Regions from separate parts of the Faecalibacterium sp. BIOML-A1 genome, predicted to be linked through region 2. Evidence: riboswitches for the same ligand, from Rfam matches in the RefSeq annotation. Region 2 holds a riboswitch; each other region holds the start of a gene.
What was found. Region 2 has a riboswitch for thiamine pyrophosphate ahead of GKG36_RS09235 (energy-coupled thiamine transporter ThiT). Riboswitches for the same ligand answer to the same signal wherever they lie in the genome.
Positions count from the first base shown of each region.

Region 1: it holds a riboswitch for thiamine pyrophosphate, as region 2 does, so the genes downstream of both, thiD (bifunctional hydroxymethylpyrimidine kinase/phosphomethylpyrimidine kinase) here and GKG36_RS09235 (energy-coupled thiamine transporter ThiT) in region 2, are expected to answer to the same signal.
Region 3: it holds a riboswitch for thiamine pyrophosphate, as region 2 does, so the genes downstream of both, thiW (energy coupling factor transporter S component ThiW) here and GKG36_RS09235 (energy-coupled thiamine transporter ThiT) in region 2, are expected to answer to the same signal.

Region 1 covers NZ_WKZJ01000004.1:15,563-18,763, forward strand. Annotated here, with positions in the region: gene GKG36_RS05970 (TENA/THI-4 family protein) at 361-1,038, opposite strand; gene thiD (bifunctional hydroxymethylpyrimidine kinase/phosphomethylpyrimidine kinase) at 1,031-1,831, opposite strand; TPP riboswitch at 1,890-1,996, opposite strand; gene GKG36_RS05980 (TIGR00730 family Rossman fold protein) at 2,094-2,630, shown strand; gene GKG36_RS05985 (NAD(P)-dependent oxidoreductase) at 2,672-3,201, opposite strand, start outside.
Region 2 covers NZ_WKZJ01000007.1:78,373-81,573, reverse strand. Annotated here, with positions in the region: gene GKG36_RS09250 (sigma-70 family RNA polymerase sigma factor) at 1-258, shown strand, start outside; gene sigG (RNA polymerase sporulation sigma factor SigG) at 533-1,300, shown strand; gene GKG36_RS09240 (sporulation transcriptional regulator SpoIIID) at 1,351-1,599, opposite strand; TPP riboswitch at 1,710-1,809, shown strand; gene GKG36_RS09235 (energy-coupled thiamine transporter ThiT) at 1,892-2,521, shown strand; tRNA gene GKG36_RS09230 (tRNA-Ala) at 2,664-2,739, shown strand; gene bilS (flavodoxin family protein BilS) at 2,803-3,201, shown strand, end outside.
Region 3 covers NZ_WKZJ01000002.1:53,752-56,952, reverse strand. Annotated here, with positions in the region: gene thiE (thiamine phosphate synthase) at 1-626, opposite strand, end outside; gene thiM (hydroxyethylthiazole kinase) at 613-1,434, opposite strand; gene thiW (energy coupling factor transporter S component ThiW) at 1,450-1,965, opposite strand; TPP riboswitch at 2,258-2,365, opposite strand; gene GKG36_RS02510 (hypothetical protein) at 2,553-2,789, shown strand; gene GKG36_RS02505 (precorrin-8X methylmutase) at 2,952-3,201, opposite strand, start outside.

The DNA of each region.
Region 1 (3,201 bases), on a different contig from region 2:
GGGAACTGCGGAGAACTTTCGCCGCACAGTATTCTGCAACGTAGGGCATACGTCAGTTGCCGGGGATGTGTTGGCATCTCGCCAAGTGCATGGGGTCATGCCCATGAAGTCAGGGTGGCACCGCGGATAAAAGGCCAAATTTTATTCGTCCTTGACAGAAGAGAGTTCTTCTGTTAGGGGCGTTTTTCTTTTCCACTCCCTCGGCAGAAGAGCCGGGGGAGTTTTTGTTTTAGGGCTCACTTATTTCCGGCACTAAGGCTCATGCCTGTGGTTGCGGCCACGAAAACCTGAACAAAACAAATGCACCCGGTTGCTGCGGTTCTGCCCACAGGCCGGGTGCATTTTATATTTTAGGAAAAATTACAGGTCACTGCGCGGGGAAGCTGCCATGGCCCAGAAGTTCAGCTCGTGCTCCGAGCAGGCATGGAAGATCTCGCGGCAGCGGGCAAGGCGCTCGTCGCTCAGGCCTTCGCAGACTTTTTCTGCAAACACGGCCCAGTCGCGGCAGGCCGCCTCATAGCCCTTGTCAGCATAGTCCACCACCAGTGTACCATAAAGGGTATCCTGCACGGAAGGCTTTTCTTCCAGCAGTTTCTGGAAGATCCAGCCATAGCTCAGCATACAGGGCAGGCAGGCCATCATGCACTCGGCTGCGCCCTCGCCATTTTTGGCGGCTTCGATCATAGAGTCCACATAGGCACGGTTCTCCGGCCGCAGCGGCAGGCTCTGGATGCCTTCATCGGTCAGTCCAAAGTGCTTGAGATAGTGCAGGCGGGCTGCATCCTCGCTCTCATTCACGAAGGAAAGCAGGGAATAGTAGGTGCGGATGGTCTGCATATCCTTTGCCTTGGTCATGCCCCAGGCAAACACCTTGGCATATTCCCGCAGGTAAAGACTGTCCTCCACGATGTAGCCCTTGAAGCAGGCTTCATCCAGTGTGCCATCCGCAAGGTGGGTCAGAAATTCTGAGTGCAGGCATTTCTCCCACACAGGCAGGCTTTCCTGTACCAGCTGCTGCACAAAGGTCTGCTCACTCACCCACAAACTCTCCCTTCAGTGCAAACATGTGGTTCATGGGGCCGGAGCCATGGCCCAGATCCAGCATGGCAGAAAGACAGCCGGAAATGTAGGCCTTTGCGCGCTCCACAGATGCATCCAGATCATAGCCCTTTGCCAGATTGGACGCAATGGCGCTGGATAGGGTGCAGCCGGTGCCGTGGGTATTGGGGTTTGCAATGCGCTTACCGCGGAACCATTTGCCGCAGCCGTCCCGCCACAGAAGGTCGTCGGCATCATTGATCTGGTGGCCGCCCTTGCACAGCACGGCACAGTGGTATTTCTCGCTGATCAGCTTTGCAGCGGCCTCCATTCCGGCCGCATCGGTGATCTTCATGCCGGAAAGGATCTCAGTCTCCGGAATGTTGGGGGTGACCACCTCTGCCATGGGCAGCAGCTTTTCGGTCAGTGCCTGCACGGCATCGTCCCGCAGCAGCTTGGAGCCGGAGGTGGCAACCATCACCGGGTCCACCACGATATGCTTTGCGCCGTAGGTGTGCAGCTTTTCGGCGATCACACTGATCAGCTCTGCCGAGGATACCATGCCGATCTTGACGGCATCCGGGTAGATGTCGGTAAAAATGGCATCGATCTCCTGTGCCAGAAATTCGGGCGTGGCTTCAAAAATGCCGGTCACACCTGTGGTGTTCTGGGCAGTCAGTGCGGTAATGGCGCTCATGGCGTACACGCCGTTTGCAGTCATGGTTTTGATATCGGCCTGGATGCCAGCACCGCCGCTGGAATCGCTGCCGGCAATCGTCAATGCAGTTTTCATGGTTACAACTTCCTTTGCAAAAAAGTGCGGAAATGCCAGCAAGGAGGCACCTCCGCACTTTGAAGCAGCAGTATCTCCCTACGTTGGCATTGTCCAAATCAGGTCACAGGTCTGGGCAAACAGCCCACTCTCAGCCTGCTTTTGCAGGCTCCCTTTTTTCTGCGTTCAAGAATACCACAGTGCCGCTGCATTTGCAAGGGGATGGCCCTTTTCAATCGGCCCGCTGCGTGGTAAAATGGAAAAAAACAAAGGGGGAAATACCATGAACATCACGGTCTATCTTGGAGCAAATGCGGGCAATGATCCTGTGCTGGCGGCAGCTGTCCGGGAACTGGGCAGCTGGATCGGTGCAAACGGGCACCGCCTTGTGTACGGCGGCTCCCGCAGCGGCCTGATGGGTCAGCTTGCCCAGAGCGCGCTGGACGCAGGCGGCACAGTGACCGGTGTGGAACCGCAGTTCTTTGTGCAGCAGGAGCTGCAGCACGATGGCCTGACCGAGCTGATCGTCACCAAGGACATGACCGAGCGCAAGACGAAGATGATCGAGCTGGGCGATGCCTTCATCGCATTCCCCGGCGGCACCGGCACGCTGGAAGAGATCGCAGAGGTAATGTCCAAGGTCTCGCTGGGCCAGTTGGACGCGCCCTGCATCCTGTATGATCTGAACGGCTACTACGACAGCCTGAAAGCACTGCTTGCCAAAATGATCGAGAAAGGCCTTTCCACGCCGCAGCGCCAGCAGGGCATCCGATTTGCGGCGAATCTGGAAGAGATCACAACGATTTTGAATAAAGCCTAAAAGGAAACGCTTCCCCGGCCGGGAAGCGTTTCCTTTTTATATCATTCTCCCAGTGCAGTGCGGATATTTGCCAGCACCTTCTGGCTCAGCAGCACAAAAGCCTGCTTGGTGCGTCCGGCAGAAACATTCGCGCAATGCACATTCTCACGGGCAAAGAAGTCTTCACCCACCGGGCCGGCAGCGGCACGGGTGTCACAGAAAAAGTGGGTGCCCGGCAGAGCAAGCCACTGTTCCAGAGCAGCAGAGTCAAAGCCCGGGCCGATGGAAGTGTTGAACAGCACCTTGCCTGCGCCCAGCTGTGCAAATTCGTCCTTGCCCAACAGCAGTACGTTCTTGTTCAGGCAGGTGAACACCACCTCGCTCTCGGTCAGCAGCTGTGCCAGCGGCTTATAGGCCATGCCCACAGCTTCGGCATCCGGCTTGCGGGTGCGGCTGTAATAGGCAATGTCGGCACCCATGAACTGCAGCGCGTCGGCGATCATTTTGCCGGACACACCCAGCCCGATGATGCCTGCCTTCAGCCCGGTGATCTCCACCGGCTCGTCCCGCAGCATGGGCATCCTAAAACCGT
Region 2 (3,201 bases):
TCTGATATTCTGGGCAGTGATGAGAACCAGATCAGCCAGCGGCTGGAACAGGATGCGGAGCGCGCCGTGCTGCGCCGGGCCGTGGACAGCCTGTCCCCGCGGGAACGGCAGATCATGGAGCTGCGCTTTGGTCTGGCGGACGGCATTGAGCGCACCCAGAAGGAGGCCGCCGACGCACTGGGCATCAGCCAAAGCTACATTTCCCGGCTGGAAAAACGGATCATCCATACCTTAAAAGTACAATTGGAAAACGAGTGAGGTGAAAAAACGCGGACTGCCGCCCGCTGGGCTTGACAATCCGCGCTGATTCGCGCATAATAAAGCTACAAAAGGCGCTGGCCCTGCAAACGGCTAGTTCCTTACCGGATTAGTCAAGAAAAGATGACCGCTCGGATTGGGACTCGAGGCGGTCATTTTTTATTTTGCCGCGCTTTCCTGCCAAACGGGAAAGCGCACAGTTTTTTCCACGCATACAATGCCGCTTCGCATCCCATACTCCCGGTGAAGATCAAAACAGACCGGGGGCGTTTGGATGTACAACAAAGTGGAGCTGTGCGGCATGAACACTGCAAAGCTACCTGTGCTGACCGAAGCCGAAAAGCGGGAACTGCTGGCCCGCGCCCACGCCGGTGATGCGGCAGCCCGGGAACAAATGGTGGAAGGCAACCTGCGGCTGGTGCTCAGCGTGGTGCAGCGGTTCGCCCAGCGCGGCGAAAATCTGGACGACCTGTTTCAGGTGGGGTGCATTGGGCTTATCAAGGCCATCGATCATTTTGACCCCGCCCAGCCGGTGCGCTTTTCCACCTACGGCGTTCCCATGATCATTGGGGAGATCCGGCGTTTTCTGCGGGACAACAATGCCCTGCGGGTGAGCCGCAGCCTGCGGGATACCGCCTACCGGGCCATGCAGAGCCGCGAAGCGCTGGAAAAGCAGCTGGGCCGCGAGCCGACCATGGACGAGATCGCGCAGGCGGCGGGCCTTGCCCGGCGCGAAGTGACGGCGGCGCTGGAATCGGTGGTGGAGCCGATCAGTCTGGAAGAGCCGGTGTACACCGATGGCGGCGATGCGATGTATGTGATCGATCAGGTGCGGGACCCGGACGGCGAGGACAGCTGGATCAGCGGGCTGCAGTTCCGGCAGACCGTGGCCGGGCTGACCCCGCGGGAAAAGCGGATCATGGAGCTGCGCTACCTGCAGGGCAAGACCCAGATGGAGGTGGCGCAGGAGATCGGCATCAGTCAGGCACAGGTCAGCCGGTTGGAAAAAGGCGCACTGAGCCAGTTCCGCACCCGGGACTGAACCTAAAAAAGGCGGCACAGCTTCCGTTTTGTTCGGAAGTGTGCCGTCTTTTATCTGCGGCTGTATTTGCGCCGGGTGGCCGCACCGCCGCGCAGATGCCGCTCTGCCTTATTGCAGGCCAGAACCGCACGCACCTGCCGGAACAGCTCCGGCTGCAGCGTCCGCAGCCGCACCGCAACATCCTTGTGCACGGTGGACTTGCTGCACCCGAACACCGCTGCCGCCGCACGCACTGTGGCCCGGTTGGCCGCGATATATTCGCCCAGCTGTACCGCCCTCTGTTCGGGGTCTCCCTTCATATCCAGACTCCTCCCATTGTGAACTTATGGTACAGCCTATGCACAGGCCGGGGCAGATATGTTCCGCCGGGGCTTGACTTTTGCGCCGGACGCGCTATACTTTTGCATGGACATAAAAACAGGGGTGCCGAAAGGCTGAGATCCGCGTTTTGCGGAGTACCCTTTTACCAGACCGGACAATGCCGGCGTGGGAGTTTGCAGAACTGTCCGTTCTTTCACAAACCCCGTGCGCCTGCTGGAAAGCGGGCGCATTTTGTTTTTGTGTACTATTGTTCTGAGAAGAGGAATCCCTATGACCAAAACCTATTCCAAGACCCGCATTCTGGTGGAGGGTGCGCTGATGATCGCCCTGTCCACCGTTTTGAGCATGATCCAGATCCCGCTCATGCCCCACGGCGGTTCCATCACCCTGTTCAGCATGGTGCCCATTCTGGTAATGAGCTACCGCCACGGCGCAAAGTGGGGCATCATGACCGCTTTCGTCAACAGCCTGATCCAGCTTGTGCAGGGCCTTGGCAACCTGGCATACTGCCAGACCCTCACGGCACAGGTGGGCTGCGTGCTGCTGGACTACCTTCTGGCCTTCACGGTGCTGGGCTTTGCCTGCCTGATCGCAAAGCCTTTCCGCAGCCGCACCGTGGGTGTCGGTGTCAGCGCCTTTGTGGTGTGCCTGCTGCGCTTTTTGTGCAGCTTTCTGTCCGGTTACATCGTCTGGAAGGACTACGACTACGCTTTCAGCTGGATGACCGAGATCGGCTTTCCCGGCATCTCCAACATGAGCGTGGACGGTCTGTGCTGGCTGTACAGTGCCGTGTACAACGCCACCTACATGCTGCCCGAAGCCATTCTGACCACGGTCCTTGTGGTGATCCTGATCCGTGTCGCACCGCAGATCTTCGACCCGCAGAACGCAAGAGCGTAAGTTTTTTCGCAGTCATTTTTCCCGCCGGGAAGGGCATTTCCCCGGCGGGAATTTTTTTTGCAGAAAATCCCAAAAAAGCTGTTGACAATCCGGCAAAGCGCTGGTATAATTACTCCTGTCGTCAGGCACGGCACAAACATCTGGGGGATTAGCTCAGCTGGGAGAGCGCTTGCATGGCATGCAAGAGGTCACCGGTTCGATCCCGGTATTCTCCACCAGAAGGAAAAGCACCGCACGGAAACGTGTGGTGTTTTTTGTTGTTACCGACCAAAGGAGAAACTATGAGCTACGCGATCGTATTCAGCAGTAAAACAGGCAACACAAAATTATTGGCAGACACGCTGCACGCCTGTCTGCCACAGGAAAACTGCTGCTATTTTGGCACCCCGGACCCTGCTGCCATGAAAGCAGACGACCTCTATGTGGGCTTCTGGACAGACAAGGGAAACGCTGACGAAAGCACTTTGGACTTTTTGAAGCAGCTGCACGGCAAAAATATCTTCCTTTTTGGCACCGCCGGCTTTGGCGGCAGTGAGGAGTATTTCAACAAGATCCTGAAAAAGGTGGAGCGTTCACTGGACAGGAGCAACACAGTCTTCGGCCGTTATATGTGTCAGGGCAAGATGCCGCTTTCGGTACGCCAGCGGTATGAGGGCATGAAAAAGCAGCCGATCCATCTG
Region 3 (3,201 bases), on a different contig from region 2:
TGCTCCGACAGGGCTTTCAACTCTTTGCACTCGGTCTCGATGTCGTCTGCTGCAAAGATGGCGCTCACAAGGGCCACGCCATCCACACCGGTGCCCTTGAGCTGCAGGATGTTCTCCTTGTGGATGCCGCCAATGGCCACCACCGGGATGTCCACGGCATCACAGATGGCCTTCAGGGTCTCGTGGGGCAGAACATCCACATCGGTCTTGGTGTGGGTGGCAAAGGCCGCGCCCACGCCAAGGCAGTCTGCGCCATGCTTGACGGCTTCCCGTGCTTCCTCCACACTGTGGACGGAAACGCCGATCATCATTCCCTCGCCCACACGGGCGCGCACCTGCGCTGCGGCCATATCCTCCTGCCCCACATGCACACCTTCGGCATGGCAGCGGATGGCAATGTCCACATTGTCGTTCACAAAGAACGGCACGCCGTAGCGCTGGCACAGAGCATGGATCTCCACAGCCTCTTTCAGAAAGGCTTCGTCGTCCAGCTCTTTTTCACGCAGCTGCACACAGGTGACACCGCCCTTCAGGGCGCTCTCCACCTGTTCATAGAGGGTCTGCTTTCCCACCCATGCGCGGTCGGTGACGGCATACAGAAGCATGTTCTGCTTATCGCACTTCATAGTTTGCTCCTTCTTCCAGCTGATCCGGGGTCATATTGTAAATGGCATCGATGATATAATTGCGGTAGGTGGAGTTGCCGTCCAGCGGGGTCAGGCGCTTGTGGGCGGTCTCGCCCGCAAGGCCCATGGCGCACACTGCAGCTGCAGCGGCTTCCAGCGGATGGCCGGGGTTGGCGGTAACGAACGCCGCCGTCAGGGCCGAAAGCTGGCAGCCCGTACCGGTGATGCTGCTCATCATGGCATTGCCGTTGCGGATGCAGTAGGCTTTTTCGGCATCGGCCACGATGTCGATGGCACCGGTAATGGCAATAACGGCACCCGTCTGGGCTGCAAAGGCCTTGGCAAAGGCCACGGCACTGTCCAGATTGGCCTCAGTAACTTTATCGGCCACATCGGCATCCACGCCCTTGGTGGTTCCCGCGCCGGAGGCCAGCGTTTTGATCTCCGAGATGTTGCCGCGGATCACGGTGAACTTTACGTCCCGGAGCAGGCGGAAAGCCGTGTCGGTGCGCAGGCGGGATGCACCCGCACCCACCGGGTCCAGCACCACAGGATGTCCCAGCTGGTTTGCCTTTTTGCCCGCCAGCAGCATGCTGGTGATGGTGCGGCTGTTCAGGGTGCCGATGTTGATGTTCAGACCGCCGCAGATGGTGGTGATGTCCTCCACCTCGGCGGCATCGTCGGCCATGATGGGCGAAGCACCGCAGGCCAGCACCATGTTGGCGCAGTCGTTCACGGTGACGTAGTTGGTAATGTTATGGATGAGCGGGCAGGTGCGGCGGACATTTTCAAACTCTGTTTTGAACATTCGGGTGCCCCTCCGTCAGGAAAGACTGTTCTGCATGGAGCGCAGTGCGCCGGAGCGCTGCAGGCTGTACACCAGCACGCCCGCAATGATGGAACCCACTGCAGTGGAGATGAGGAACGGCACGATGTAGGCATAGAACGCGATGTCGCCGGCGCTCTTGCCCATGAGGAAGATGGCCACCGGGTAAGCGCACAGGCCGCCCAGAATGCTGGTGCCGAACACCTCGCCCACCATGGTGGCAAGGATGTTTTTGGTCTTATGGTACACAAGGCCGCACAGCAGTGCGCCGAACATGCTGCCGGGGAAGGCCATCAGGCTGCCCAGACCCAGCAGATTGCGCAGCAGCGAGGCCACAAAGGCCACGCCCACGCCCCACCACGGGCCAAGCAGCACCGCGCAGGTCACATTGACCATATGCTGGATGGGTGCACATTTGCTGCCGAACATGGGGAAGCTGAATACGCTGCCCACCACGCACAGAGCGCACAGCATGCCGGCCAACGCCAGCTTTTTCACAGAGAGTTTTTTCATAAGGCAAGGCTCCTTTCCAAACCTGCGGAAGCAGCAAAAACCATACAGCGCCTCCGCAAACAGCCCGCACCCGGTGCCAGACCCGGCGCAGGAACTATAAGAAGCGGTCGAGACTTTCTGGTCTCCTCTCACGCCGGAACACGGCTTCCCATCGCTGACGGTCACAAAGCTCAGGGCGCTCCCCCTCAGCCCGCTGCGGCACTTCCGCAGAAAAGTACAAGGCATCCTCCTTAATGGTAATAGGTACACAACAAAAAAAACAGGAGACACCTTCCGCGGTGCCTCCTGCAAAAAATCATCCATTCTGACTTCCTACGGCGGCATTATCCGCATCAGGTAAAAGGGTCGAAGTTTGGGTACTTCCTCTCAGCCTGCTTTACAAGCTCCCCTGTATTTGATTGTGACTGTATTCTACACCCTTTGCGCACAAATTGCAAGAGGGGGCAAAGGCGCGCACAGCGGTGCAAAACGTTTTTCACGCAGTTTTTGGGGCGTTTCACGCAGGTTTTATTGAAAAAGAAGGTGAAATATGGTATTTTCAAGATGGACACATACCCCCCCCCGTAAGCAAAAAGGAGGAATTCCATATGAAGCAGACGACCCTGACCCAAAGGCTGCTCTCAGCCCTCGTGGCGCTGTGCATGGTGCTGAGCGTGTGCGCACCCGCCTTTGCGGATGTGACCGACCCTGATATGGCCAAGGCCGCACAGTGGTGCACCGAGCAGGGCACCATGGGTGCCAAGGGCGACCGCTTTGAGCCCGAAGGCTGGACCCCGAAGTTCAAGGTGATCGAAGTGTGGAACAAGACGTTCCCCGCAGCCTGATGCCGGCAGTGTGGATGCCGTGCTCGGTTCGGACCTTTTCCGTGAAAATGGGGCTGTTGCAAAATAGCTCTCTGAAAAAATCATGAACAAAACCCGGAACCTTTTCTCGGCCAAAACGGCTCAAAAAGGGTTCCGGGTTTTTGATGTTATGCTGTTTCCGCCTTATCCGTTCCACCCTCTGGCAGAGGGGTCCAGCATTTCGGTGGCAGAGTAAATGAGGGCGTTGCAGATGGCTGCAGCCACATTGCTGCCGCCCTTGCGGCCCATGGCGGCGATGGCAGGCACGCCGTATCGCTCGCAGGCGGCAAACAGTACTTCCTTGCTTTCCACCACATTCACAAACCCCACCGGCACGCCAATGACCAGTGCAGGCCGCAGACCGGCTTCCATTTCCTCCGCAATGGTCAAAAGG